One region of the Paenibacillus sp. NN59 genome, then DNA from elsewhere that is predicted to be linked to it. Evidence: a T-box and tRNA genes for the amino acid it is inferred to sense, from the RefSeq annotation. Region 1 holds a T-box; the other holds one or more tRNA genes.
What was found. A T-box is a leader RNA that pairs with one kind of tRNA and senses whether it is charged. The one in region 1 lies ahead of ACT89M_RS22395 (valine--tRNA ligase), so its partner is inferred to be a tRNA-Val.

Region 1 (14,888 bases):
ATGGATCAGTCCCATGAGAAGGATCATGGTGAACATATGCCGAAAGGAGGACGCCACCTTTGTTGAATCAACCATACGGTTTGCGGTTCGATATTTATGAGCGCGTTCATTTGTCTGAGGGAGTGCCTGCCATTGAGGAATTGGAGGAAATTGAACTCTATCCGCGTATTCAGGTGATTGGACAGGACGACCATGCCACCTTGAGGGGGCATCTGCTACTTACAGGAACATACCGGGGGGAGAGCGAGGATTCGGAGGAATTAAAGCATTTTATTCCAGTCGAAATTACCGTGCCATTGAACCGGGTTAGATCCATTGATGATATTTCAATCGAGATTGAAAATTTCGATGTAGACCTGTTATCTAGCCGAAGTCTGAACATTACAGGTGTATTGTCCCTGCGAGGGATTGAAGGTTTCCCGGTAGAAGAGCCACAAGTGTGGTCGGCAGATGAATTCACGGTTGTTCATTCCCCCGAGGCTCAGCCTGACAGCAGAGAGAACGAATTGAGTCAGACAGAGCAGTCCGAGCTGTTGGAGCTGTCGGAACAAGCCGGGTTGCGTAACGAAGAGCAAGAGCTGGCGAATGCGGCTGAGCTTGTTGCATATGGTTCTCCGGAATCTGCTGATTTGTTGCCAAGAATAGAACAGCAATCAGGGTATGAAGAACTATCGCAAGCCTACTGGAACCAGTCATCTGCCGAGCCACTACCATCTGATGTTGCTTCAACGGATGAATCGGATGAAAATAGATTGCCTGATTCAGATGAGGGGATTGTACCATCACAGGCATCACATGAAATGCATGAAGTCCCTTCTCCAATCTCGTCATTCATGGCTGAAACGGCTGACAGACTAGCTTCTTATCCTGAAGCGGAGCCATTGCTTCCGATAGAAGATGAAGCCTCAGCATGGTCTGAACCTTCGGTAAATAGTGTATCCGAAAATTCAGGATTATGGAGTTCAGAGGCTTCTGAGCAGGCGCGTTCTGAAGCAGCATGGAAACCTCTTGAAGAAACTACGCCTGAGGTATGGCACTTTGAAGAAGCGCGGTCAGGTGGTTCGCAAGGAGAGCAGTTCATTTCGAATGCTGTGGCACAGCCGCAGACAGAGAACTGGCAAGATGTATTTGCTGGATCTGAACCGGCTCAGCCCGAAGAAGATCGGCCTTCACTGGAAGTGGCAGAGGAAGCCTCGCTGTTACAGAATGAGGAATTCCTCCCTGAGGCAATAGCTGAGGCGGAAGACAAGCCAGAGCTTAAGGTTGCTTTTGGTAGCAAGAAAGAATCGTCACGAAGAGAAGAAGAAGGCGTGGGCATTTCTTCTCTGTTATCATCCGGCCGGGCAGTCCGTGGAGTTGAGGGTGAACGCAGTGAGGAGGTTTCAGATGGAGTTGTTTCGGAAGAGGATCGTCAGGCAGAAGATGTAGAATGGAAAAATCTGTTCCTGGGTACGATTGTGGATCAGACGCCATTCCGCAAAGTCAAGCTGTGCATCGTACAGCGCGAAGAAACACTCGATGCCATTGCAGACAGATATCAGCTTAGCACCAGGGAGCTTCAGTTATATAATCGATTAACTGAACAGGTTGTTGAAGAAGGACAGATTCTATATATTCCTTAGTCACTCGGTTCAGGATACCGTATCCTATAAAACAGCCCGTAATTCCTCATAGGAATTGCGGGTTGTACCTGTTTTTGAACATTTTGGTTGTCTAATAACCTCGTTCCGCTGTTGTCAGGTTGACTATCACGCACGAGCAAGGTATGATGTGTTTAGGATTTTTTGAATAATGACGTGGATCGGGAGTAGTAGACAGTATGACCTTTCAGAGAGTGGGATCGATGCGCTGTGAGATTCCGCAGGAACCAACTGATCGAAGTCGCCCGGGAGTTGCCTGTTTGAGTACTGGAGGTGGATGTAATACATTCATTAACCTCGGAGGTAGGATAGGCCGGTTGCAGCCGTTATCTGCTTGAAGTGTCACGCCGTCCGATTGAGAGCATGAACCATGATCTCTGTTATCAGCGTGAAACAAAGGTGGTACCGCGAAAGCTAACCTTTCGTCCTTTGATGGATGAAAGGTTTTTTTGTTTTTTTAGCGATGAAGATGACGTAACGGAGGAATGAAACATGTCTGAACAAAAAAAAGCAACAACTGAAATGCCGACGACTTACGACCCGAAGGCGGCAGAAGATAAATGGTACTCCACCTGGACGGAGCGCGGGTATTTCCAAGCGGGTAAACGCAAGGATGCCGAGCCATATACCATTGTAATTCCACCTCCGAACGTAACGGGGATGCTTCACATCGGTCATGCACTTGACTTTACCCTACAGGATATCCTTATTCGTACAAAACGGATGCAGGGATATGACGCACTTTGGTTGCCAGGTTCCGACCACGCAGGTATTGCGACCCAGACGAAAGTGGAACAGAAGCTGCGTGAAGATGGATTAACGCGTTATGATCTGGGACGTGAGAAGTTTCTGGAGAAAGTCTGGGATTGGAAAGACCAGTACGCTACAACCATTCGTCAGCAATGGGGCAAAATGGGTCTGTCTCTCGACTACTCCCGTGAACGTTTTACGCTGGATGAAGGTCTATCCAAAGCGGTGCGTAAAGTATTTGTGCAGTTATATGAGAAAGGACTTATTTATCGCGGTAAACGTATCATTAACTGGGATCCGGTGAATCGTACTGCGCTCTCGGATATTGAGGTTGAATATAAGGAAGTTCAGGGTCATCTCTATCATCTGCGTTATCCGCTCAAAGACGGGAGTGGTCACATTACTGTGGCAACGACACGTCCGGAAACGATGCTGGGTGATTCTGCTGTTGCCGTTCATCCTAAAGATGAACGTTATGCAGACATGATCGGTAAAACACTCGTATTGCCTATCATCGGTCGTGAGATTCCAGTCATTGCGGATGACTACGTAGACAAAGAGTTCGGTAGCGGTGCAGTGAAAATCACACCTGCGCATGATCCGAATGACTTTGAAGTAGGTTTACGTCATGACTTGCCTCAAATTACCGTTATGGATGAAAGTGGAACAATGAATGCGGAAGCTGGCAAATATCAGGGGCTGGATCGTAGCGAATGCCGCAAACAGATCGTGGCTGATCTGAAAGAACAAGGTGTCCTGATTAATATTGAAGATCATATGCACCAGGTTGGACACAGTGAGCGCACCGGAGCAGTAGTGGAGCCTTACTTGTCCACACAATGGTTCGTAGAGATGAAACCACTCGCGGAGAGAGCAATCAAAAAGCAGCAAAGCGGCGAAGGGGTTAACTTTGTTCCGGATCGTTTTGAGAAAACGTATCTGAACTGGATTGAAAACGTTCGTGACTGGTGTATTTCCCGTCAACTGTGGTGGGGACATCGTATTCCTGCTTGGTACGACGAAGAAACAGGTGAAGTGATTGTATCCGCAGAAGATCCAACAACATTGCCTGAATATGCAGGGCGCAAGTTGAAACAGGATGAGGACGTTCTGGATACGTGGTTTAGCTCGGCACTATGGCCGTTCTCTACATTGGGCTGGCCTGAAAATACAGATGATCTGAAGCGTTATTATCCAACAAATGTACTCGTTACAGGTTATGACATCATTTATTTCTGGGTGGCGCGTATGATTTTCACTGCCCTGGAATTTACGGATGAAATTCCGTTCAAGGATGTACTGATGCATGGTCTTGTACGTGACGCTGATGGACGTAAGATGTCCAAGTCTCTTGGGAACGGTGTAGACCCGCTGGATGTTATCGAGAAGTACGGTGCAGATGCGATGCGTTACATGATCTCGACCAGCAGTACTCCGGGACAGGATTTGCGTTTCCGCTGGGAGCGGGTCGAGCAGGCTCGTAACTTCGCCAACAAAATCTGGAATGCTTCCCGCTTTGCGTTGATGAATCTGGAAGGTTTCACTTATGAAGATCGTGACATCAGCGGTGAGCTCGGAACAGCGGATTATTGGATTTTGCACCGCCTCAACGAAACTTCCCGAGATATTACGCGTCTAATCGATGCGTATGAGTTTGGGGAAACAGGGCGTGTATTGTACAACTTTATCTGGGATGATCTGTGTGACTGGTACATCGAATTCGCCAAGCTGTCATTCTACGGAGAAGATCCGGTTGCGAAAAAGAAAACACAATCGGTGCTGGCCTACGTGCTGGATCAGACCATGCGCCTGATTCATCCGTTTATGCCATACATCTCTGAAGAGATCTGGCAACATCTGCCTCATGAGGGAGAGACCATTACACTTGCTTCCTGGCCAGTATACGACCCTGCGCTGGAGAATCCGGGAGCTGTTGCGGAGATGAACTTGCTGATGGATACCATTCGTGCTGTTCGGAACATCCGTGCCGAAGTGAATGTGCCGATGAGCAAAAAGATCGAATTAATGGTCAAAGCGAACAGTGAGGAAGCATCTAGTATTATCGAACGCAACAGTCATTACATCAAACGCTTCTGTAATACATCCGAATTCGAGAGCGGATTGGATCTGAGTTCACCAGACAAAGCCATGACAGCGATCATCACGGGAGCGGAATTGTACTTGCCGCTCGCAGGTCTGATTGATATTGAGCAGGAAGTAGCTCGTCTGGAGAAAGAACTTCAGAACCTTGAAGGTGAAGTACTCCGTGTGGAGAAAAAACTGGCGAATGAGGGATTCGTAGCGAAGGCTCCTGCTAAAGTTATCGAGGAAGAACGCGCCAAACAAGCGGATTATTCGGATAAACGGGATAAAGTCATCGCACGAATCAAAGAGCTCAAAGGTTAATATCAAAAAGGGTCGGATGGAACGCTTTTGGCGCCATCCGGCTGCTTTTTTCAATCTTCAATCAAACAGGGAACTGAAGGTGAATCAGATGACGGAATTAAACGGGACAGATAAAGCTACTCCTTTACAGACGTATGACGAGGCCGTGGATTGGATCAATGGCCTTATTCCTTTTGGTATCAGGCCTGGGCTTGAACGTATTGAAAGCCTGATGTCACAGCTTGGCAATCCGCACCAACGGCTCAAATTCATTCATGTCGCGGGAACGAACGGTAAAGGTTCGACTTGCGCTTTTTTGACGTCAGTACTGCTTCAAGCGGGATATGACGTTGGAACGTTTACATCACCTTATATCACCAAGTTTACAAACCGTTTTCAATATAACGGTGAAGACATCCCAGAAGAGACATTGTTAAAGCTGTCGAATCGTTTGCTTCCTCTCGTAAAAGAAATGGCGTCAACACCGCTCGGCTCACCGACGATGTTTGAAGTATCGACGGCACTGGCACTGCTATATTACGCGGAAGAGTGTTACCCCGATATTGTAGTATGGGAGACTGGGCTTGGGGGAAGGATGGACGTAACGAATATTGTTACTCCCGTTGTGTCCGTCATCACCAATATCGGTATGGATCATACGGATATCCTTGGAGATACCGTTGAGCAGATTGCACATGAAAAGGCGGGCATCATTAAGCCGGGTGTACCCGTTGTAACCTGTGCCGTACAACCTGAAGCCGTAAAGGTCATTCAGGAGAGAGCGAAGCGATTGCGATCAACGGTGTACTTGGCTGGGGACCAATTTTCATACCAAAGGCTTGAAAGTAGCAAGGATGGACAAACGCTTCAGTTCTCCGGTCCATTCCGTGATCTGAATATTCACATTCGTATGCAAGGTGTATATCAATGTGATAATGCTGTTGCTGCATTAATGTCTCTTGAATTACTAAGACAATATATGGCATTTATGCTGGATGAAGACAATATTAAACTTGGTTTTGAGAATGCCTTCTGGGCGGGAAGATTTGAGAAAGTCAGTGACAATCCACTGATTGTACTCGATGGAGCGCATAATCCTGAAGGGGCAGAATCGCTTGCCAAGAGCATTATCGACGGTTATCCTCAAAAAAAGTTAATTTTGATGATGGGTATGCTGGCGAATAAGCATCACGAAGCATATTTGCAGCATATACTGCCACTAGTGGATACGCTGATCCTGACCGAGCCAGATTTCCGCCGTAAAATGGCTGCAACCGAATTGTTGCAGATTGTCGAACGGGTACGTCCCGCCATTGCGAAGCAGGAACTGGATATCATCGTCGAGCCGAACTGGGCAAAGGCACTTGATCTATTGAAGTCACGGACGGAAGCGGAGGATCTGGGGGTGGTTTCCGGCACGCTTTATCTGATTGCGGACGTGCGGGCGGCCCTTTTGCATCAAACCGATTCTGAAAAAGGTTGGTGAAAGTTTTGTTAAACACATCGGAACATGTTCATTTTATAGGGATTGGCGGTTATGGCATGAGTGCCATCGCCCGGGTTATGCTGGAGATGGGATATACCGTTACCGGATCGGATGTCGCTTCACAGGAGTTGACAGAGAAGTTGGCAGCCAAAGGGGCGAAAATATATATTGGACATACCGCGGAGCATGTGAACGGAGCGGATCTTGTCGTTTATTCTACAGCAGCTCCTGCGGATAATGTGGAACGTGTAGCTGCGGAGCAGCTAAACATACCTATCCTTCATCGCGCTCAAATGCTGGCACGTTTGTTAAACGAGCGCAAAGGCGTGGCCGTTGCAGGTGCGCATGGCAAAACGACAACTTCTTCCATGATCGCACTGGTTATGGAGCAATGTGAAATAGATCCTACCTATATTATAGGTGGAGAAATCATGAATTTGGGAACCAATGCCAAAGCAGGTCAAGGCGAGTGGGTTGTCGCGGAAGCGGACGAGAGCGATGGCTCTTTTTTACAGTACCATCCTTGGCTTGGCATCGTAACGAACATTGAAGCTGACCATCTAGAGAATTATAACAGTGACTTCGAGGAACTAAAGAAAGCTTATGTACAGTTCCTCAGTCAGATTCGTCCAGAGGGCACAGCCATTGTATGCGCTGATGATGAAAATGTGCAGGCTATTTTGCCGCATCTCAAGTCTCGCATTACAACTTACGGCATCGAGCAGGTTGCTGATTACACAGCAACAGATATCGTTCTCGGGGATCGCCGTATCTCGTTCACCATGAATCATCGAGGTACAGCGATGGGAACAGTGGAGTTGTCAGTACCTGGTAAACACAACGTCTACAATGCGATGGCTACGGTTATTACTTGTCTTGAAGCAGGCATTCCGTTTGAGAAGATTACAGCAGCGATCGTGCAATTCCATGGGGCGAAACGCAGATTTCAGGTGTTGGGTGAGGCGCGTGATATGCTCATTATCGACGATTACGCTCACCACCCTACAGAAATTGAAGCTACAATCAGTGCGGCGAAAGCGACAGGTAAACGGATTATTGCTGTATTTCAGCCTCAGCGTTATACAAGGACATTTTTCCTGCTGGATGCGTTCAGCCGGGCTTTTGCCGAGGCGGATGAGGTGCTGATTACCGATATCTATTCTCCTGCCGGTGAAAAGCAGATTGAAGGTGTCCACTCCGCAAGACTCGTTGAACTGATCGTACAGAACAGCAATGCATCAGCAAGATACCTGCCGACCAAAGAGGAAGTTGTGGCTGATCTAGAGCCGCGGCTACAGCCAGGAGATCTTGTGCTTACGATGGGCGCAGGGGATATTTGGAAAGTGGGCGATATACTCGCCAAAGGTTTGAAATAATTTTGTGATTTCAAAATGATGCAAGTTGAACTTAGGGATCAACAAATTGGGGAACAATCGCTACTATTCTTGTGATTTCTCATCGGAGTATATGTTCCATGGACCTTTTGATCAACGGGTACCGTACTTAAAACGTCTGTCTTCTTCATGGAGCCAGGCGTTTTTGGCTTGGGATTCATATGATTAGAAAGTCTGAAGATTTAATCATTCCGTGGAATGTTATCCTCCATCTCAACATATAGATGATATAAATGGGACAAAGGAGAGGGTACGGGTGAGCAACGCCAGAATGACGTTTCGCTTCGGAGATCAGGAGTCGGACAAGCTGGAAAAGCAGGGGATGACGGCATCCAGTACACTGGTCACAATGAACGAAAATTTGCCTAATACAGTACAGTCGTTGCCGAAGCCTGAACCAGACACAAACAACACCTCTGGTTCATCAATGGCAGTAGAGGACATGCCTATGGATTGGGGAGGGACGATTCTGGCAGATGCTTCCCGTTCACCCCATACAAACTACGCCTCAGATCGGAATATGCAGGATGATAAATATGAATTTGATTCGGAAAGAAGTCAAGATCTGGATCAGGGCCATAACTGGATGGTTGAATCGGAGAACTATTCATATAAACGAAATCGTCCTCCCAGAGGCTGGAAGATGATCGGCTCTGTTTCAGGGGCATTAGTAACCGGAGCTCTGTTCGGTATGGTTATTTTGTCCCTTTTTAACAAGGAGAACGTGGTAAAACCGGATGAAATGCTACCTGTGAATCAGAGTGTTTCTACTGTGTCAGGTCAGGACGGAGTTGCTGGAACTGCAGGGCAACTTGAAGTATCATCTGCAGGTGGTACATACTATGCCCTGCAATACGGGGTATTCAGTTCCCCGGAACGAGCGGAGCAAGCGAAGCTTGAACTCACCCAAACGGGCTTGGCTGCGAGTTCGGACCCTGAAGATGGCAATCGCGTATATGCCGGCATCTCAGCGGATCGTGAGGAGGCCAAGCTCCTCAGTACCAGACTAAAGTCTCAGGGAGTGGAATTATATGTCAAAGAGATCGTCAATCCGGCGGTGGATCCGGCGATCTTTGGTAATAAGCAGGAGGACGTTGCTCTTTTCTTCAAAAACAGCTCCGCGCTTGTCGATCAGTTATCAACACTCTCGATCCAGCAATTGGGTCAGTCAGTACAAGCAGCCATTTCACCAGAGATGATGGAAGCACTACAGACGCAGCATCAAACGTGGTTGACCGGCATAAAAAGCCTTGCGCCTGGAATGGCGGTAGACGTTCAACCGGTTGTGACCAGCATGGAGAAATCGATGAACAGTGCGATAACAGCCATTGCAGAGTATAATAAAAATCCGGACGCTGTTCACATGTGGGCGGTACAGTCAGATTTGATGGAGTATGTGCTCCAACAGAAAAAGTGGCTTGAGTCTATAAAGCAATAAAGCTCCTATTCCCATAACAACGCCTCAAAACTCCTATCCGGCAAGGAACTGGAAATAGTTCCCCCTGCCGGATTTGTGTTTGTATTGACGTACAAAACCCCGTATAATAATGTGGGTGTCAAAAAATGGCGAGGGAAGATTAACCGATGAAAAAAAACTTCGGCGTGTTATTATTGTTTCTGCTGCTTGGCTGGATGGCCGGAGCGTGGATCGCCAAGGCACTGCAGCCTGTTAAAGCTGTAGCCTTTTTAACCAAGGTCACGACGATTCGCTGGTCGCCCCAGGCTGATCTCGATATTTTCAGTTATGACCTTTCATTTCAATTTCAAATGAGCCTCCTGAGTCTGATTGGTATTATTGCGGCTGTGTGGCTGTATCGCAGACTGTAGGAGAATGACGAATGTTGACCAAAAAAATAAACTAGTGACATCTATTATTGTGATTCGGACAGATGTTGCCGTAGTATAAGGAGCCGTTAATGTCGAATAACACAGAACAGCGCCCGATTATTCTGGCCTCCACATCGCCGCGGCGCAAGGAACTGATCGCGTCACTCCATTTAGCGTTTGAAGTTATACCGAGTTATGCCGATGAGAATACACCATCAGACTGGACCCCAGAACAGACCGTGCAAGAATTGGCTCTTCGCAAGGCGCTTGCTGTGTATCGTGGACTGGAAGGTAGCAGTAAGGATGCCATTATCGTCGGCAGTGATACCGTTGTTGTGCTTGACAATGAGATTCTGGGCAAGCCTGTGGATGAGTCTGATGCTGAGCAGATGTTGTCACGTCTGCAAGGACGGGAACATCGTGTGTTTACGGGTGTTGCTTGTATCGATGCAGCTACCGGACATTCGGTGGTGCATTATCGTCAGACGGATGTAACGATGAAGGAACTGTCTGAAGCTACGATTCGTGCGTACGTGAAGACGGGAGAACCTTCAGACAAAGCAGGGTCATATGCTATTCAAGGCATTGGCGCTTCACTGATCGACCGCATTGAAGGATGTTATTTTAATGTGGTAGGCTTGCCACTATCTCTGCTCAGTGACATGCTGGAGGGATTTGGCGTGTACGTGTTGCCACAAACATAATCAAAACGGATGCTGTGAAAAGAGGGAACGTATGGAGTCGCCTCAATACATGATGCGCGACATCCCCCAGGAAGATCGCCCGAGAGAACGCATGATGGAATATGGGGCGGGCGCCTTGAGTCATACCGAATTGCTTGCTATATTACTTCGAACAGGAACGAGAAAGGAATCCGCCATGCATATGGCACAGCGGATACTGAATCAAGCAGGTGGCATCCGTTCGTTGATGGATCTGAGCCTTGAAGAGATGACAGCTATGAAGGGCATTGGACAAGCCAAAGCGGTTCAGCTTAAAGCAGGTATTGAACTGGGCCATCGGATTGCCAAGAGTCGGCTTGCTCCATCGACATCGATCCGTACACCGCGTGATGCTGCGGATATTCTAATGGAACAACTGCGTTATTTGCAGAAAGAACATTTTGTGTGTCTTTTTTTGAATAGCAAAAATCATATCATAGCTCAGGAAACACTCTCCATGGGCAGCCTGAATGCTTCAATTGTACATCCGCGTGAAGTATTTCGTGCCGCCATCAAATGTAGCAGTGCCTCAATTGTGTGCGCACATAACCATCCCAGCGGTGATCCAACGCCTAGTCCGGAAGATATTCAGATAACCAAAAGACTGATTGAAGCCGGCGCAATCGTGGGCATTGACGTTCTGGACCACCTTGTTATTGGTGATGGAACATACGTAAGTTTGAAGGAGAAGGGCTTGGTATAATATAATGGTTGGCGTTGATGTTTTCCTATGAATGATAACGGACGTGTCCGTCAAAGATAGGTTCACTTTACTTTGCAGATTCAGATTCAAAATACTACATGCGAATATTAGCTCCACGGTTTCGTGGGAATGAAAGTTATGCTCTTGTAATGAAACAGGAGCAGCAATATGAGGCAGAAAAGGAGAATACGTCATGTTTGGTGGTTTTACGAAAGATTTGGGTATTGATTTGGGGACAGCGAATACGCTGGTTTATGTACGTGGAAAAGGAATTGTGGTGCGCGAGCCTTCGGTTGTCGCACTGCGTACGGATACAAAAAGTATCGAGGCTGTGGGTGAGTCCGCTAAAAAAATGATTGGACGTACACCTGGCAATATCCGCGCTATTCGTCCAATGAAAGATGGCGTAATTGCTGACTTCGATACTACTGCAACGATGATCAAATACTTTATTCGTCAGGCACAGAAGCAACGCTCTATGTTTCAGCGTCATCCTAACGTGATGGTATGTGTACCATCCGGAATTACGGCCGTGGAACAACGTGCAGTTGAAGATGCGACCAAACAGGCAGGAGCACGTGAGGCTTACACGATCGAAGAACCATTTGCAGCCGCTATTGGTGCAGATCTGCCCGTATGGGAACCGACAGGCAGTATGGTCGTTGATATTGGTGGCGGTACAACTGAAGTGGCAGTCATTTCTCTAGGTGGTATCGTAACCAGCCGTTCGGTGCGTGTAGCAGGTGACGAGATGGATGAATCCGTGATTCAGTACATCAAACGCCAATACAATCTGATGATCGGTGAACGTACATCCGAACAGTTGAAGATGGATATCGGTTCAGCTATGCCGCTGGAACAAGTGGAAACGATGGAAATTCGCGGACGTGATCTGGTAACAGGTCTGCCGAAGACGATTACCATTACTTCTGATGAGATCAGCGAAGCTCTGGCAGACACCGTGAATGCTATTGTTGAAGCGGTAAAAGTAACACTTGAGAAGTGCCCTCCTGAGCTTGCAGCAGACATTATGGATCGGGGAATTGTCCTGACAGGCGGCGGAGCTCTGCTTCGCAATCTGGATAAGCTGCTGGCTGGAGAGACAGGAATGCCTGTCATTGTTGCGGAGAATCCGCTAGATTGCGTAGCGATCGGCACAGGTAAAGCACTGGAAAATATTCATATGTTCAAGAGCAGAAGCAGTTCAGCAGTTCGTTCCAAGCGTTAATGGATTGCTTGCCGTCTGATCCTTGATTGGGCGGCAACACTTCAATGTAGAGTACCCGGATATCCCGGGAGAGCTATAACCCGCTTAACAGGGGAGGATCGATTGATATTCTCGCAGGGACTTCAGGTCTGATATCTCCCCGCCGGGCTGGGCTCGGAAGAGAATAATGGATGTTAGAGGGTGTTGGAACTGTTTAAACTGCTTGGCAACAAAAGACTTTTTGTTTTGCTGGTGGGCCTTGTTACATTTATCGCGCTGATGGGCTTTACGCTTAGTCCGCGAGCCAATTTATCCTGGCCGGAGAAATTCCTCAAGGATTCAGTTGGATTTGTACAATACGTATTTTACAAGCCCGCTTCTTATGTAGCGGGCTTTTTCAAAGATGTAGCGAACATGCGTGCGGTATACGAGGAAAATGAAGAGCTTCGCATCGCGATGGGACACTATACGCGTGACCGATTGAAATACAATGACTTAGAGCAAAAAAACAAGCAACTCGAGCAAGCGCTCAATTTTACAAAAGAACAACAGAATCGATACAACTATGGTTCTCGAATTGCCCAAGTAATAAGTGCCAATTCCGATCCAAACAGTAGAACGATTAACATAGACATCGGGGAGAATGCAGGCATCAAACCAGGTATGGCTGTTACATCACAGGAAGGTTTGGTTGGGGTGATCAGCCATGTCAGTTCGTATACATCAACGGTGAACTTGCTAACTTCAATGGATGCTAATGACCCAACATCGAATGCGATTGCGGCTACGGCTGTAGGCAAAGAGAAAGTGTTTGGTATGATCGAGAGTTATGATCCGAAGAGCGGTATGTTAAAGATGACCAAGATTGCAGAGGATTCCAATATCGCAAAAGGTGATGAAATTATCTCATCTGGTATCATCAACAATTTTCCAAAGTACATGCGTATTGGAGAAGTGAAAAGCGTCGAGAAGAGCGAATACGGTTTAACACAGACGGCTACAATTAAACCCTATGCCAACTTCCTCGATTGGAAAGAACTGATTGTGATCATTCCGCCTGAGGTTAAACAATAATGGTTACGCGCAAACAGGTTCTGTTTCTGTTACTGTTCATTCTGTTCATTGCTGAAGATACGATTCTGCCGCAGATCATTCCTTCAGCCTGGCAAATGCGTATATCAGCCAACCTGGTTTATATCGTTATTTTATTTTTTGCTGTGTATTATCACAGGCATACAGCCCTTGTGCTCGGCATATTATTTGGACTCTTGCATGATGTCGTCTTCTACGGGGAGATGATTGGCCCTTACGGATTCTCCATGGGATTATCTGCTTATATGATGGGACTTATATTTCAAGCACCGCGTGCACCGATGCCCATCATGGTTTCAGTTGTCCTGCTTGGAAGTTTGCTGAATGATACGATGTTATTTTTCTTATACAAGCTCTTCCAGCTCAATCATGTGACCTTTGACTGGGCACTGATTGAATACATGATCCCTAATCTGTTTGTTCACTTTGTGTTTACCCTGATCATTTATGTGCCTCTACGCAAACAGCTGGAGAAGATCGGCACACCTAAAAGTAAAGCAGATGAAGCTTCCTGATGACATTTATGGAGCGAGAAGCAGGAACTTGGGAACCGGGGCACGAAATGTAATGAGATGGGAGGGACAGGCTTATGACGGTAAAATCGAATCACGTAACGATTAAAGGCATCCGAGACGGCTTGGTTTTCCTGTTGGACGATCAATGTGAATTCGAGGAATTGCTCTATGAGCTCCGCTATAAGCTGGAACACAGCCATCAAAACATTTTGACCGGACCGATTGTTCATGTGGATATCAAGCTTGGAGCGCGAGAAATTACGGAAGATCAGAAAGAAGAGATTCTGGATATATTGAAGCAAAAAGGGAATCTACTGATCCGATCCTTTGACTCGCCTGCACTTGTACAGGAGGTCAAAGGTCCCCCGCCGATTGTGACGATGTGCGGCATGGTACGATCAGGTCAGGTGCTTCATCATGAGGGGAATCTCCTGTTTCTCGGAGATATCAATCCAGGGGGCACGGTGACGTGTACTGGGGATATATATGTTTTGGGTTCACTCAGAGGTATGGCTCATGCTGGAATCAGCGGGGACGAAGAGGCTATTATCGCAGCATCGGTATTTGCGCCAACACAGTTGCGTATTGCTGATGTAATCAGTCGTCCTCCAGATGAATGGGAGAGTCATGAAACCGGAATGGAATTTGCTTATTTGCAGGACAATCAGATGCAGATCGACAAGATGAGCAATATCGTTCGGTTGCGCCGAGATTTTAATGTGTTTAAAGGAGTGTAGCTCATGGGAGAGGCGATCGTGATCACTTCGGGTAAAGGCGGCGTGGGTAAGACGACCACCTCGGCAAACATCGGGACAGCCCTGGCGCTGCTAGGCAAAAAGGTTTGTTTGGTCGATACCGATATCGGCCTTCGTAATCTGGATGTTGTGATGGGACTCGAGAACCGCATTATTTACGATCTGTGCGATGTTGCGGACGGCCGTTGCCGTTTGAATCAGGCTTTGGTAAAAGACAAGCGTTTCGAAGAATTATACATGTTGCCTGCAGCGCAGACGAGAGACAAAAACTCTGTATCGCCAGAACAGGTGAAAGATATCATCCTGGAACTCAAAAAAGATTTTGAATACGTCATTATTGACTGCCCGGCAGGGATTGAGCAGGGATTCAAAAATGCGGTAGCAGGAGCAGATCAGGCCATCGTGGTCACTA
Region 2 (14,888 bases), 760 kb from region 1:
AGCAACATTCCGGATTATGCGAAATGGGGCATCATCGCCGTGAAGGAAACCCAAACGAAGTACAATGTCGACATTCTGGATTACAAACATATCGGCCGTTCGTCGCTTAGCGCAAATCAGTCCAGAGAACAGTTCAAGCTGTGGGTTCGAGCCAAAGACGGCAAGCAATTTGCTGTTTATGTTAATGTGGATTTTAATCCGAATACGCAACAGTTAAAAACAGTGCAATTTTCTGAATCAGATCGTCACTAATATTCGATCTTCACCTGAAGAACCAGACTTCCGTCTTGCCCGGAGTACGTCTGGTTTTTTATTTTTTCGAAATTCCTTTTTTTTTTGTTATTGAATAAAGAACTTATGTTCGCATATAATAATGAATACAAACAAATGTTCTTATTGGAGGGATGATCATGCTAGGGAAGTATGTTGGCCAGATGGTGGAGCTTGTGTACATGGATCGTGCGGGACAGATTACGCAACGGCAGATTCGAATTAACAGCATGCGAGGCGGAGTAATTCGGGCATCTGATGGCATGGAAGGGGTACCCCGGACTTTTCTGGAGCAAAATATTCTGGCATGGCGCCCTGTAACGGATCGGAATCGGAAGGGAGAACTGAAGTATGCTGAACGACTTTGAACGTAAAATACTTCGTATTATTGTCAACTATGCAGGTCAGCAACGTCGAATTCCACGTATGGATGAACTGGAAACCAAGACAGGGCGCAACCCGGCGCACATTCGGGAGTCACTACAGGCGCTTGAACAGAACGGATATATCTCCTGGCCTCAACCATCTACGCTGGAAAATATACAGATTTTGCAGGCCTGGGAGCAGGAACCCAAGCCCGTACGAAAAGCACAGCCTGCCGGCAATGCAGTAAAATATTTTACGGATTACTGATTCGTTTGAGGGGCGAATAGTACGCCTAGGTGTAACAGACTTCAGCAGAAGTTACAGCAAAAACGCCAATCCGTAAGGATTGGCGCTGTATGGTGAATACATTTATCAGAAATTCGGAAGCTGGTCAAGGTTGTTGGTCGGGTCGCCGTCGGCATCGCCGCGAATATACATTTCTCCATCCTTGCCTTTGAATACATTCACACCAGCGATTGTTCCAGCCTTCACTTCGTTCAGAGCTTGCTGATAATCCAGAATACGGCCTGTCGATGTCTGGAAGGCGGTCAAGTCACCGTCACCATTCTTTTGTACTGCTGTGAACGTTTCGCGTGTTGTTTGATCCATCATGTCACACTCTCCTTCTATGACCAAATGGGAATAGGTTTACCCTGTTAGCCTGTCCGAATTGGAGAGAAGTATGCATTCTTTACAACATTCCACATTTCGAGAATAGCTGTGTAATGTATGTAGTGCCTGTGTTGTGGAGTTGTTCTGCTGGACTACAGGCTTTTTCTCATACGGACATGTAGGATATCGGCATCGTAAAAAGGTTCTTCCGAAATCACTTCATAACCGAGTTTATCGTAAAATTTCTGCGCCTGACACTGGGCATCCAGGAGCGAATAGGTTAATCCAAGCTCACGAGCAAGCTCCTCCATCGCTAACAGGAGCACACGTCCATACCCGAACGAGCGGTAGGACTCCAGTACAGCAATTCGCTGCATTTTGGCCGTATCTTTGCTGTAATAGATGAGACGCCCTGTGGCAACAGCCTGACCATCGGTATGAAGCAATACATGATGCACATCAGGACTGATAACATCGTATTCATCTATTTCGAGTTCTTCGGGCACTTGTTGCTCAATGACAAAAACCTGACGGCGAATCCCAAGAGCTTGCTTCAATTCTTCTTCTGTCGTGACATAACTAATTTCTGCTGCCAAATTCGATTCCTTCTTTCTGCTCCATGCGCACAAGTTCAGACTGCATTATACAAAAAAATGCTTTTCCTGTATAGTTAAGTTTGGTACATATTGGGACTTTGGAGGAGGAGGAGAGTCATGGGAATGGCGGCTATTATGACCATTACATTGCTTATGTCGGCGGGAATGATCGCTTTGTTATATTATGTGACCAAGAAGGCATACTCACGCAAATGGGATGAAGAAGAGTGAGTACTTCTGATAAAGGCTCTAGATCTCATTCTGCTATTTAAGGCAAAAACTCACTGTTTCCCTGAGGGGAGTATACCTCTTGATTTATGGATTTGGAGTAGACGTCCATCCAGACAGGCAGCGATTCATTTTGTTCATTCGGTTGGTGCAATTGCTGAAATTGTACCGTATGCTCGTCCCGTTCCAGCCTGCAACCAGTCAAGGTACAGGAGAGAATGAGCAAAACGGCAACATGAGTAGCAGTTAGCTTCCAGTATTTATTATGGTGTTTATAGTTATGGTTTGGATTAAGCGATTGATCAGTATTTTTATTCATCATCACTATACATTCTCCTATTGCAGAATATTGTAAGCTTTCCATTATTGTGCTCCAATATGGATGATTTAAAACCAATTTAATGATTGACAATGAACACGTTTACTTGGTATGATACTGTTACTTCATTGAACGAAACCTAATATACATGATCTGTTAGCTCAGCTGGGAGAGCACTATCTTGACAGGGTAGGGGTCAGTGGTTCGAGCCCACTACAGATCATACTTAAGAAGCCTTGCTACGCAAGGCTTTTTTTCTTTTTTCTGAACCAATATGGATGGTTAAATCGGCTTTTGGGAGAGAATTCGGTGCGGGAATGGGGACATGCTATGCTTTTTTAAACAAAATTTAAACCAAACCTAAATTCAATGTAAGGTTGATCTCTTATTGTTGTAGTAAGCAAACAACATAGAACAGAGGAGAGAGAAAATGCACGCTTCCAAAACCCAATCTACTAACAAAAACGTGATGAAAAAGGCCATATTAAGCACAATGGTACTGGCGCTCACAACATCCTCATTTATCCACACTACGTATGCCACCTCTTCGAAGGGGGAGAGCTTGGCTGCGAGTTCTGAGACAACGCAGAAAGCGTTCCAGATGCAACAAGCTTTTCGCATGCGCTCACAACAAGCCATGTCTCAAGATCAATCCCCGATTCAGTACCAGATCAAAGCACGTCTGGACGAAAAAGACATGACAATACAGGGTAGCCAGACGGTGACCCACCTGAATACGAGCAAAGATACCCTTCAAGAGTTGGTCATGCATACCTATGCAGATTCGAATCGATCCAAAGCAACACAAACAATTATGTATACAGACCAGAATGAGCAAATAGCCAAAGAACACCCGGAGAAGAAAGCGTCAGATTTTTTGGGCGGGATGGATATTGTGGAAGTGACGCAGCAAGGAGAGAAGCTTCTTTTTGATAAGAAAGATCAGGCATTACATGTACAATTGAAGGCACCTCTACAACCGGGTCAGTCAATTACTTTCCAAGTGGATTATCGGATCGACATTCCTTATGGTATGCAACGAATATCGTATTACAAGGATCAGGTCAACGGAGCACATTGGTTTCCTGTGATGTCTGTGTATGACGAGACTACACATCAATGGAATAAGACACCGTACAGCACTTCATTCGAGAGTGATTACTATACCTCATCCGATTTCGATGTTGAGTTCAATGTGCCTGAGTCATATCAGGTGGTCATGCCGGGAGATATCACTTCCAAAAACAGTGCTGAACAAGGACGGAAAGTGGTTACAGCGCGCGCAGCGAACACCAGAGAATTTGCTTTTTTTGCTGGCGCCAACTTAAAGGTAGAACGTGAGACGCGTAATGGTCTAACCGTGGAATATTTTTATTCGGGTGATGATCCTGCCAAGAAAGCTGCAGTGGATAAATATATCGATTATGCATTTAAAGTCATTGCGTTTTACAGTGAGAAATATGGTAAATACCCGTATCCCGAATTTCGTGTCATCGAGACTTATGTGGATGGCTTTGGCGTAGAATATTCAAGATTAATACAGATGCCGGAGCGTGCTGCGGGGTTATCGCCTGAAGATGATACCACGTTTGTACATGAGATTGCACATCAGTGGTTTCATGCTTTGATAGGGAACAACTCCGAAACGGAATCCTTTCTGGATGAAGGTTTTGCCGAATTCTCCACGGTGTATTTTTTAGAAAAGCAGGGCAATAAGCTGGGAGGTTTCAGATCCATTCAGCTAGATCCTTCACCTATTGATCTGCCAATCGCGTCAACGAATGAACAAGTAGGAGAAATGGCTGATTATGTATTTTACCAAAAGGGTCGTCAGGCCATTTATCAATTATACCGCTCTGTTGGTGAACAAAAATTTGATGCGTTCATGAAGGAGTATTTTAATCGCTTTGTCTATCAAAACGCTACAATCGATGGATTACTTGGTACTATTGAGGATGTTCTTGGTAAAGAACAGCGTCAGGACATGGAAAAAGCTTTAATGGAGCCAGGATTTGAGCTTAAGCAGGAATATCAAATGTCGGAGAAGGAACTTGCAGCATATATGCATGATGCCTATCAGCCGCAGTATGAAGCAGTAGTGAATAACATTCCAAATCTGCCTTACGAAGTAATGATTCGTTTAATGGAAAAGTCCTTTCGAGGGGAGCCATTAACCATTGTACTTGGAGATCAGGTGAGCAAAGAAGCAGCAAAACAACAGGAACAAGCGACCAGCAAGTTAACTCAGATTTTTGATGTATTTGGCATGAAGTACGATGTAGTTCGGGATCGAAAACAGTTGAAGCAGAAGCTGAAACGTGAGATTGGAAGCAGTAACCTCATTCTTGTTGGTGATGCAAAGTCGAATGGTATGGTTCAAGCTTTGAAAAACAACATTAATGTTCGGGCAAAGGGTATCGGTTTGGACTGGAAAGAGGCTATGAACGCATCTGGACACTCCGGAGCATATGTTATTAAACATCCATACAATCAAAATCGTCTTATGATTCATTACTATTGGAACGGCGACCATCTCAGTACCAAGGCATCAGCGTCCTTTATGGAGAAGATTCTGGAATCTCTAACGCTCTCTAATGACATTTACCAATCCTATGAGCTGGATGGCAACGGTAAATTGAAAGACAGCAAAAAAGTCGAATGAAGCATTTAGCCGCCATAAAGTAGAAGCAAAAAAAGAAATGTTTATAAAGAGTCGCCTAGAAGGTGGCTCTTTTTGCTTGTTCAGTTCCATTTAAGGTTTCTCTTTTAAACTTCTCTGTAGCAGGAATATAAAAGGAACTAAAGGTGGGAAATGGCATGATAAATAACAAATGGCGAAATGTTATGACAACTACAGTGATTGCTTCGTTGTTATTAGCGGCTTGTAGCAATGAGAGTGGAGCTCTGCAATCAACAACAACGACTACAACTACAGAGAACCAATCCACAGAAGATCAGACAAAAACGGTGGATTACGCACAAAACTTTAATAAAACGGAAGTGATGTCTTTTTCCATTGATGTAGATGAGGATGCCTGGCAGGAAATGCTGGACACGGCAACAGAGGAAAACTATATCAAGGCCAATGTAACGATCAATGGAACAACCATAGAAAATGTAGGTATACGAGCCAAAGGAAACTCCAGTTTGAGGCAAGTGGCACAGGACGATTCAACCGATCGGTATAGTTTCAAAATCAAGTTTGACAAATACGTCAAAGGTCAGACCTGGAATGGTCTTGATAAAATGGTCGTGAATAATATGATTTCCGACGCCAGTTATATGAAAGAGTATCTCAGCTATGACATCATGAGTTATATCGGAGTTGATGCACCGCTGTTTTCTTTTGCCAACATTAACGTAAACGGAAAGGCGTGGGGCTTATATTTGGCTGTTGAAGACATAGACAGCGGATATCTGGCACGTGCGAAGAATGGTGAAGGAGAGATCTACAAACCCAATAACGATGGCAATATGGGAGCGGGCGGAATGGGAAACCCGATGGGAATGGGGAACCCGCCAGCAGAAGGGGAAGCCTTCGGGATGGGAGACCGTCAGCCTCCTGAAGGCATGGAGCCACCAAGCGATCAAGGTGAAGGAACAGGCGATGCCAAATCTCAGACTGCCAACACTCGCGGAGAGGGTGGTCGGGGGTTCGGCAGAGGCGGTGGAATGAATGGTGGCACGAACGGCGTATCCTTAGTGTACACGGATGATAAAGTGTCCAGTTATTCTGGCATTTTTGATAATGCAAGGACCAAAACGACGGAAGAAGATGAACAACGTGTGATTGAAGCACTCAAAAACTTGAATGCGGGCACCGATCTTGAGAAATATGTAGATGTGGATGCTGTGCTCAAATATTTTGCAGCTCATAATGTGGTGGTTAACATGGATAGTTACACATCCAATATGGGGCATAACTATTATTTATATGAGAATAACGGCAAGATCAGTATGTTGCCTTGGGACTACAATATGGCTTTTGGTGGATTCCAGGCAGGTTCCGTATCCGATGTGGTCAATCTTGCCATTGATACACCGTTATCGGGCGTAACGATGGAAGAACGGCCGATTCTAAGCAAGTTACTGGAGGTTCCTGAGTACAAAGCGAAGTATCATGAATACTTGCAACAAATCGTGGACGGTTATTTTGCCAACGGAAAATTTGAGCAAACGGTAGAGACGTTAAACAATCTGATTACGGATTACGTAAAAAATGATGCGACTGCGTTCGTGACATATGACAAGTATAAAGAAGCTGTTGCTGAATTGACTAAATTAGGAACATTGCGTGCCGAGAGCATTCAAGGACAGCTTGATGGAACGATCCCTTCCACTACAGAAGGGCAAAAAGCGAGTGCGGATAAGCTGATCGATGCATCTTCCGTTGACCTAAACAAATTGGGAGATGGTCTCAAAGGAAACGGCATGAGGGGTGGATTCGGAGGCCCAGGGTTCAATCGTAATTCCGGAAATCAAAATCAACAGAGTGAAAAAACGGAGCAATCTGAAACATCAAAATCGGATACATCCCAATAAACTCAGATGTCATTCCGTTTTCCATTGCTAGGTATTTGAGATTACACGAATGTTTGTGCTTTGGTTTTGCCTTAAAACAATATAGAGAGCTACCTTACAAGGTCGCTCTTTTTTTATTTAAAAAAACTATTTACAAAGCAAATTAAATTGTGTACAATCAATTTGTAAACAAGTTAAAAGAAAACATGTTCAAAACATATAACAAAAACTTAAATCGGAAGAGGAGAATTTTAATATGAAAACTCTATATGAAACGACAGTTATTAATACAGGTGGACGCCAAGGGATCGTACAATCCCCGGATAACGTATTCATGATGGATGTAGCCACACCCCCTGAACTTGGAGGTCAAGTCACAACAGCGACTAACCCGGAGCAATTGTTTGCAGCAGGATACAGTGCATGTTTTAACTCTGCGTTGGAATTTCAATTGAAAAAGCACAATGTAACGATTGAACGCAGCACAGTATCTGCAACTGTTGCTTTGGTAGCGGACCCGGCAGATGGTGGTGTAAAGCTGGATGTGGAGCTTGAAGTAAAAATTCTCGGTCTGGATGAAGAAACGGCTCAAAAATTTGTGAAACTTGCTCATGAATATTGCCCTTATTCCAAAGCGATCAAAGGTAATGTTAATGTTAAAGTAGAGCAGGCGTAAGCAGACGGGTTTCGTAACGTTTCCTTTAGAATAAAATAAATGCAATAGACAAAAACCTCCGAAGACTCGGAGGTTTTTTGCCTTAGCAGCGTCATGAGGAGAAATCACAGCAACTCATCTCTGGTGGAGGAAGAAGTATTTGGTGGGAGATCAGCAATTGGCTGATTCTCGGTGGTATTTTGTTCGTTATCTTTTTAGTATTTAAATACGTTTTCTAAGGAAGGCACACAATTGGGCGTTTCCCCATATGATGCACTATTCATTCAGCATTATGGGAAATGGGGAATCCGTGATGGCAAAGGCAAAAGGAAAGAAAGCTCCCGCGTTAAAAAGTGACAAGATGCGTGTATCCATGAAGCTGGTCACATCCGATGTATGTGAACGCTGCAAGACACCTTGCTTGCGCGGGACGGAATATGCTGCACGAATGAGAGAAGGCGGGGCGGTTGGCAAAGGGGTTCCCTGTATCCTCACTCGCCACGTATCTTCATGATACTTCGTCTAATGACGTAGATATAATATGCGACGCCATAGGTTATCCTGAAAAAAGGATAGCCTTTTTTTGTGTTTACCAGAGCGTGGTAAATATTTTGGATAAAAAATGAAAAATGATGAAAAACAGCGCAACTTTGTGGAGCCGTTCGCAGTATAAATCTACAAACAAGCTAACAGCAAGGGAGGGTATATTGACGGGATGAAATGGAAAAGAGTGCTGCTGTGTGTCATGGTATTCTCCTTGCTGGGCGGGTCTTTATTATTTGCGGACTCTGTGAACGAGAAGATTCGTGTGCTCATTAACGGCAAGGAAGCGTCTGACGGTGGTTATTTGATTGATGGGACGACTTATGTACCTGTTAGAGAGGCTGGAGGCATTACTCGGTGGGACAATAGTAACAAGCGAGTAACGGTGATCAAGCCGAACGTACATATTTTTCTGTTCAAGGGAGACACTGTGTTTGGGAACGTCAATGTGGGCAAATTGAAATTTAATGTGTTCTCACAGGTGGATAGTCTCACAACCGATGTGGCTGCCGTGAAAGTTACCATAACGGACCCGAGCGGTCAGGTTAAGGATATTCAGGCACAAGATCTCGCTACGCAGAAGGACAATTTCTGGTTCCGAACGTATGATTTCACTTATGATTTTAGTCGTGCTGGCAAATATCAAGTCGGTTTTCATATTAAAGAAAATGCAAATAGCAACTATGTTCTGGTCGCCGAAAAAATCATTACAGCCTTGAATGATTAAAGGCGAATAGACGCTATGCTTCTAAATTGACCTAGCTCTGTGAACATGTTACGATATGCAAGGTTACACATTTTCTATTAATGAAGCGAGGTATTACAATGAGCGATCACAAACACGAGCATGGAGATAATTGCGGTTGCGGTCACGACCATGATCACGATCATGAACACGAAGAGATCCTTCTCACATTGACTGATGAGAACGGACAAGACGTGGAAATGGTTTTGGTAGAAACATTTGACGTGCAAGATCACGTTTATGCACTTCTGCTGGAACGCAACAATCCTGAAGCTGACGGCATCATCCTGCGTATGGAAGAAGAAGACGAGGAAATGGTGCTCTACAATATTGAAGATGAAGCAGAGTGGAACCGTGTTGAAGCGGCATACAACGAACTGGTTGCTTCCCAAGAATAGTCAATCTTTTGGAATATAACATGAAGGCTCCTTGAATTTCAGGGGGTCTTTTGTTGTTGCTTTGGATTGTGAGGCTGGTGCGGAGACGGAGAGTCACCAAAAATGAAAATCAAAAAGGACCAGGTGGTAGACCCAGTCCTTTTCTGTTCAAGCCGTCTCAGACCTGAATGCCATTCTAGAAAATGGCGTCAGCTTCCACGATGACTTTGACGTTCGTAACGCTACGGTCTTCGGGTCCTTTAACGGGCAGTCCAACCTCAACATGATCAATGATATAATCGATGTTTTCTTGCGTAATGACCTCGCCCGGAAGCAGGATCGGAATACCTGGCGGGTACACATAAATGAACTCCGAGATAATGCGTCCAGCGGATTCCTTGAAAGGAATGACCTCAGTATCTCCGTAAAAAGCATCACGCGGGGTCAACATCAGCTGAGGGATGTCTGGAACTTTGACAACCAGTTCATGCGCCGGATTGACCTGATAATAAGTACGGGACAAATCCTGTAGCGCATTAAGCAAGATATTCACGCTGCCATCTGTATCACCTGGCGTGATAAGGCACAGAATATTGTACATGTCGCTAAGCTCTACTTCGATATTATAATGCTCACGCAGCCAGTTCTCGGTTTCGTAGCCTGTAATGCCGAGATGGCGCACATGAATCGTGACTTTTGTTGGGTCATAATTGAAAGTGGCTTCTGTGCCTAACAGCTCTTTTCCGAAACAGTACAAGCCATCAATATCATTGATTGTACGCCTTGCAAACTCAGCAAGATCAATCGCCTTTTGCGCAATCTCATGACCATGGAGCGCCAGGTTGCGTCTGGAGGTGTCCAGCGATGCAAGCAATACGTATGACGTGGATGTGGATGTCAGCAGGCTGAGAATGGTCTGTACACGTTGTGGGTTGACATACCCGTTCTTGGTATTCAGATTCAGCACAGAGCTCTGTGTCATCGAACCACCAAGCTTGTGCACACTTGTAGCAGCCATATCGGCTCCAGCAGCCATTGCAGACAGTGGCAGATCCTCATGGAAATGAATGAGCACCCCGTGTGCTTCGTCCACCAGAACGGGTACTTGATAGCTGTGAGCCAGCTCTACGATGGACTTCAGGTCCGTACATACACCGTAATAGGTTGGATTAATGACTAACAGAGCTTTGGCATCCGGGTGACGCTCAAGCGCACGACGGATCGATTGAATGGTTACACCGTGATCGATACCAAGGTTAACATCCTGTGCAGGAGAAACAAATACAGGTTTGGCTCCTGAGAAAATAATGGCAGACAGGACAGATTTGTGTACGTTGCGGGGCACGATAATTTTGTCCCCAGGTCCGCATACCGATAGAATCATCGTCATAATCGCACTGCTTGTACCCTGTACACTAAAATAGGTATAATCGGCTCCAAAGGCATCTGCGGCAAGCATCTGTGCTTCCCGAATGACAGCTGTGGGTTGATGCAGGTCATCGAGTGGTGCGATATTGATTAAATCTATGGAGAAGGCGTTATCGCCTATAAATTCACGGAATTCGGTATCCGCTCCCAATCCTTTTTTATGTCCCGGAATATGAAACTGTACGGGATTGAGTGCCGCGTGATCTTTCAAAGCGGTAAACAGCGGCGTACGGTGGTGATTCATCAGTGCTGTCACAACCCTTCCTAAGTAAAATGGTAAACAAAGATGAGTATAGCAAAATAAGCACTGAATGCAAGCGGTATGAACGACAAATTTTTGAATTGGTGAGATTTGCTTGTCATGCCCCCGGTTACACTATGTGTAGAGGAACGGTAAATGAACCTTGAAAGGGGAAAAAGAATGCAAACCGACATCAAACCAGCCAAGATCTTAAGATCGCCTTTTTTTATCGCGATGTGGCTGACACTTTTTCTAGTGGAGATCATCAAGGGGGCACTGCTGGTCGCCGTTCTCCCCGTATATATGGATAATATTCTGGGGTTGTCTGCTGGCGTCATCGGCGTAGCATTTGCTCTTCAATATCTGGGGGATAATCTGTTCAGAGCCCCTTCAGGCTGGGCAGCAGAACGAATCGGTTTCCGCGCCACGATGGTAACGGCTCTGATCTGTACTTTGATTGCCGTGATCATGATTCTTTTTCTCAAAAGTGCAGTTGGACTATCTATGGCTTGTCTCATTCTCGGAATCGGCACGTCACCCCTGTGGCCCTGCGCAATGACGGGAGTAACGGCAATGTCAGGCCCACAGAACAAAAATGGAACAGCGATGGGTGCGCTGGAAATGGCGGCTTTGGGAGGCACGGGGCTCGGGCCTGTTGGCATGAACTGGCTACTGGAGCGGACCGATCATGATTACCGTACAATCTTCCTCGTTCTGATGGGATGTGCGATTCTGGTCATTCTGGTCGCTATGATTCTTCCGGGCCGCGTTGTGGCTCAGGGGGAACAAGCAACAGGAGCAGGAGATGCTAGAGAAGACCGAATGTCTGCAAATCAGAAATATCCAGCCAAGCCGAATCTTCTTACTCCGTTTATTCGGTTACAACAGAGCGTAAAGCGTACATTACACCGGGTGCGTAGCACGCTCAACGTTAATCCGCTGGTCTATCCTGCGCTATTTATGCAGTCGTTTGTGATTGGCCTGCTCAGCCCTGTCATTACGCTGTATACACGAACAGATCTGAATATCTCACCCAATCTGTATAGCCTGCTGCTCATTGCAGGAGGAGGGATTACCGTCATCGCACTGCTTCCTGTTGGGAAAATGGTGGACAAGTTCGGCACGAAGCCGTTCCTGAATATCGGGTTTTTGATGGCGGCAGCAAGTTTGTTTGTTTTCTCGACAGTGACAGCCATTCCCGTTGTTTTTGGCATTGTCATGCTTGTTGGCGTAAGTTATGCGATGATTCTTCCGGCTTGGAATGCATTTGTTGCCACACTGATTCCGGAAGGGGAACGCGGGGCAATTTGGGGGTTCTTCCTTACTTTGCAAGGTTCGGGTATGGTTTTTGGTCCGATTGTGTCTGGGTTGTTGTGGGATCACATCAGTCATCCGGCTCCGTTTATCGCAAGCGCTCTTGTAATGGCCGGACTTTTCGTCGTTCACTTTGTGTTGGCACGCAAGCCTTACCGTACTGCACCTGCTGGATAGATGAAGTAGAGAAAAAAGGAGATCCATAACCTGATTAGGGTTGAGGATCTTCTTTTTTGATGTGTTGTGATTCCTGGGAGTCGTCAATTAGTGCAAATGAAGTGAGTTATGTCGACTGTACAACATAATGATCATGATTTTGTCACTTGTACTCCGTAATACAATGAATTACCGGGGGCTTGCCCCTGTGCACCTGCGGAAAGCTTCAATTCGGATTCGTATTCCGTGAAAAATAGTCAAATAACCAAGTACCCTTACATAAAATGAAGTATAAAATAGGGTAAGCCGATGTAACACAAGCGCTTGAAACATGAGGCCGGAGCAGATCCGGTACAGATGGAGGGAGTGCCGTGAACAAGAGTTATGAAGTTGAATATTGCAATCTGGAGCTGCGGTTCAACCGTCGGCATATCCAAAATCTAATCAAAGACCTAATTCGTGAGGGGTATTCACTATATTGGAGCGAGGACGAATCCTTCTTTATCCTGTCAGTCCGCACCGGACGTAAGCTGGTAAAGCTCCGTTTTCAACAAACACGCAGTGGGAACTATAAAATGACAGGAGATTATCTGATCAAGGATGCCAAGCTCGCAGAGTGGTTGGAGAAACTGATTGGCGATACACGCGGGCATGCTGTGGTGAAACGCTTCAAGGATCAGCAGATGACGGTGGAGAATATTCTGTTTGGTGAAGTCATTCGTCTGGTGGAAGTGTCGGGATTTAAGCAACGGGTTATTTTTCAAAAAGAACCTGCGCCTACGGCGGAAGAGATGGAAGAAATGTTCCTCTCGCGCGAAGGCGAAGAACGGCTGATGCTGCTGCGTATGGAGATCGACGATGAACTGGAGCGCCTGTATAATGCTGTACAGATCGATAATACAGAGAAGGCCAATGCCTGCCGTGAAGCACTGCAGCGATTGTCCGAGCATCTGCTGATGCTGGAAGGATGAGACCAAGCGTGTTTGAGCATCGTTTTTGTTGAAAGGGGCTGTTCCCAAAGGTCATTAACGGACTAGGGGCAGCCCCTTGATATGTAGAGGGAATGTTAGTTTTGGATTCTGAATCTCTGGACTTGTACTTTTCCGCTCGTCTACGGACGCTGAGGATCAATAATGGAATAGTCCGAACTGTCTACATGAGCATCAAATTCCTCAATCCCTTGTTCCAGAATTAGATCTGCTTCATCTGGGGTGATCGGAATGACCCACAACAGAGGGACTGTCTCCTGACCAATATGAATAAGTTCGAGAGCTTCGTTTTCTCCCCGCAATTCGTCGATTAGTAAGGCAGTTGCATTCCATTCTGTGGGTGCTAGCGTACTTGATTTCATCACACGCGGGATATCCGAATCTGGAGCATTTTCGATATGATGCGTAATGATATCTGCCAAGTAGGTGTTGACACGTTCTACACTTACACCGCCTAAATCGGAAGGTAGCGCAAGCATCCACTCTGCGGAGACTTGTTCCCCTGAAGGTCGGGTAGCTTGAGATAAACCTACAGTGACGAACCGGGAAATCTCGGACTGCAACGTTGCTGGAAAATAGTAAATCTCCACATGAATGCTTCGCTCTGTTTTGGAAAGTATGATTCTGCTCTCAGGCATGCCCCATTCATTTATATACAACCCCAAAAGATAAGTTCTTCGGATATCTAGTGAAAACCGTTCTTCGTTTGAAAGCTGCTCATAGCTCATTCACAAGTTCCTCCGCTCTGATGGTGATTCATTACTCTTACTATAATAACGTATTTTATGAAAATACGATGAACACCTTTGCTGATTACAGCGATTTCCCGCTATCCGGCTCGGGTGGAGGGTTCACTTTCATACATAAAACCGTTAAAATGGGTGTATTGTTGAGATTTTTTTCAATAAAATTAATTGGAGTAAAGGATGGAGGACCAGATGACAAAACAACAAATCGGCGTAATCGGCCTGGCAGTCATGGGTAAAAATTTGGCCTTTAATATTGAAAGCAGAGGATTTTCAGTATCGGTATTCAACCGTTCCCCAGAGAAGACACATGACCTGCTGAAAGAAGCCGAGGGCAGAAACCTGACAGGTACATTCTCCATTGAAGAATTCGTAGCCTCCCTGGAATCCCCGCGCAAAATTCTGATCATGGTACAAGCAGGTAAAGCTACAGATGCTACTATCGAGCAATTGCTTCCTCATTTGGATCAAGGAGATATCATCATCGACGGCGGAAATGCCTATTTCCCTGACACGGTTCGCCGCAGTAAAGAACTGGAAGACAAAGGCATTCGCTTTATCGGTACAGGCGTATCCGGCGGTGAAGAGGGTGCACTGAAAGGACCTTCCATTATGCCAGGCGGACAAGAAAGTGCTTATAAACTGGTGGAACCGATCCTGACGGCGATCTCGGCCAAAGTCGGTGACGACCCATGTTGTACATATATCGGACCTGACGGTGCGGGACACTACGTTAAAATGGTGCATAACGGTATCGAATACGGTGACATGCAGTTGATTGG

Region 2: it encodes a tRNA-Val, which carries the amino acid that the T-box ahead of ACT89M_RS22395 (valine--tRNA ligase) is inferred to sense. The anticodon was not compared.

What each region holds. Positions count from the first base shown of each region.
Region 1 covers NZ_CP199678.1:5,121,510-5,136,397, reverse strand. Annotated here, with positions in the region: gene ACT89M_RS22400 (LysM peptidoglycan-binding domain-containing protein) at 60-1,622, shown strand; T-box leader at 1,789-2,073, shown strand; gene ACT89M_RS22395 (valine--tRNA ligase) at 2,133-4,796, shown strand; gene ACT89M_RS22390 (bifunctional folylpolyglutamate synthase/dihydrofolate synthase) at 4,885-6,261, shown strand; gene murC (UDP-N-acetylmuramate--L-alanine ligase) at 6,318-7,637, shown strand; gene ACT89M_RS22380 (SPOR domain-containing protein) at 7,912-9,093, shown strand; gene ACT89M_RS22375 (DUF4321 domain-containing protein) at 9,240-9,482, shown strand; gene ACT89M_RS22370 (Maf family protein) at 9,572-10,186, shown strand; gene radC (RadC family protein) at 10,218-10,907, shown strand; gene ACT89M_RS22360 (rod shape-determining protein) at 11,101-12,135, shown strand; gene mreC (rod shape-determining protein MreC) at 12,316-13,188, shown strand; gene ACT89M_RS22350 (rod shape-determining protein MreD) at 13,188-13,721, shown strand; gene minC (septum site-determining protein MinC) at 13,796-14,458, shown strand; gene minD (septum site-determining protein MinD) at 14,462-14,888, shown strand, end outside.
Region 2 covers NZ_CP199678.1:4,364,830-4,379,717, reverse strand. Annotated here, with positions in the region: gene ACT89M_RS19320 (DUF3889 domain-containing protein) at 1-252, shown strand, start outside; gene ACT89M_RS19315 (hypothetical protein) at 411-638, shown strand; gene ACT89M_RS19310 (LexA family transcriptional regulator) at 622-903, shown strand; gene ACT89M_RS19305 (DUF3892 domain-containing protein) at 1,009-1,245, opposite strand; gene ACT89M_RS19300 (GNAT family N-acetyltransferase) at 1,401-1,844, opposite strand; gene ACT89M_RS19295 (hypothetical protein) at 2,113-2,394, opposite strand; tRNA gene ACT89M_RS19290 (tRNA-Val) at 2,542-2,614, shown strand; gene ACT89M_RS19285 (M1 family metallopeptidase) at 2,822-5,053, shown strand; gene ACT89M_RS19280 (CotH kinase family protein) at 5,209-6,933, shown strand; gene ACT89M_RS19275 (organic hydroperoxide resistance protein) at 7,169-7,588, shown strand; gene ACT89M_RS19270 (hypothetical protein) at 7,881-8,081, shown strand; gene ACT89M_RS19265 (stalk domain-containing protein) at 8,283-8,837, shown strand; gene ACT89M_RS19260 (DUF1292 domain-containing protein) at 8,936-9,253, shown strand; gene ACT89M_RS19255 (aminotransferase class I/II-fold pyridoxal phosphate-dependent enzyme) at 9,429-10,904, opposite strand; gene ACT89M_RS19250 (MFS transporter) at 11,082-12,392, shown strand; gene ACT89M_RS19245 (hypothetical protein) at 12,743-13,342, shown strand; gene ACT89M_RS19240 (suppressor of fused domain protein) at 13,483-14,025, opposite strand; gene gndA (NADP-dependent phosphogluconate dehydrogenase) at 14,299-14,888, shown strand, end outside.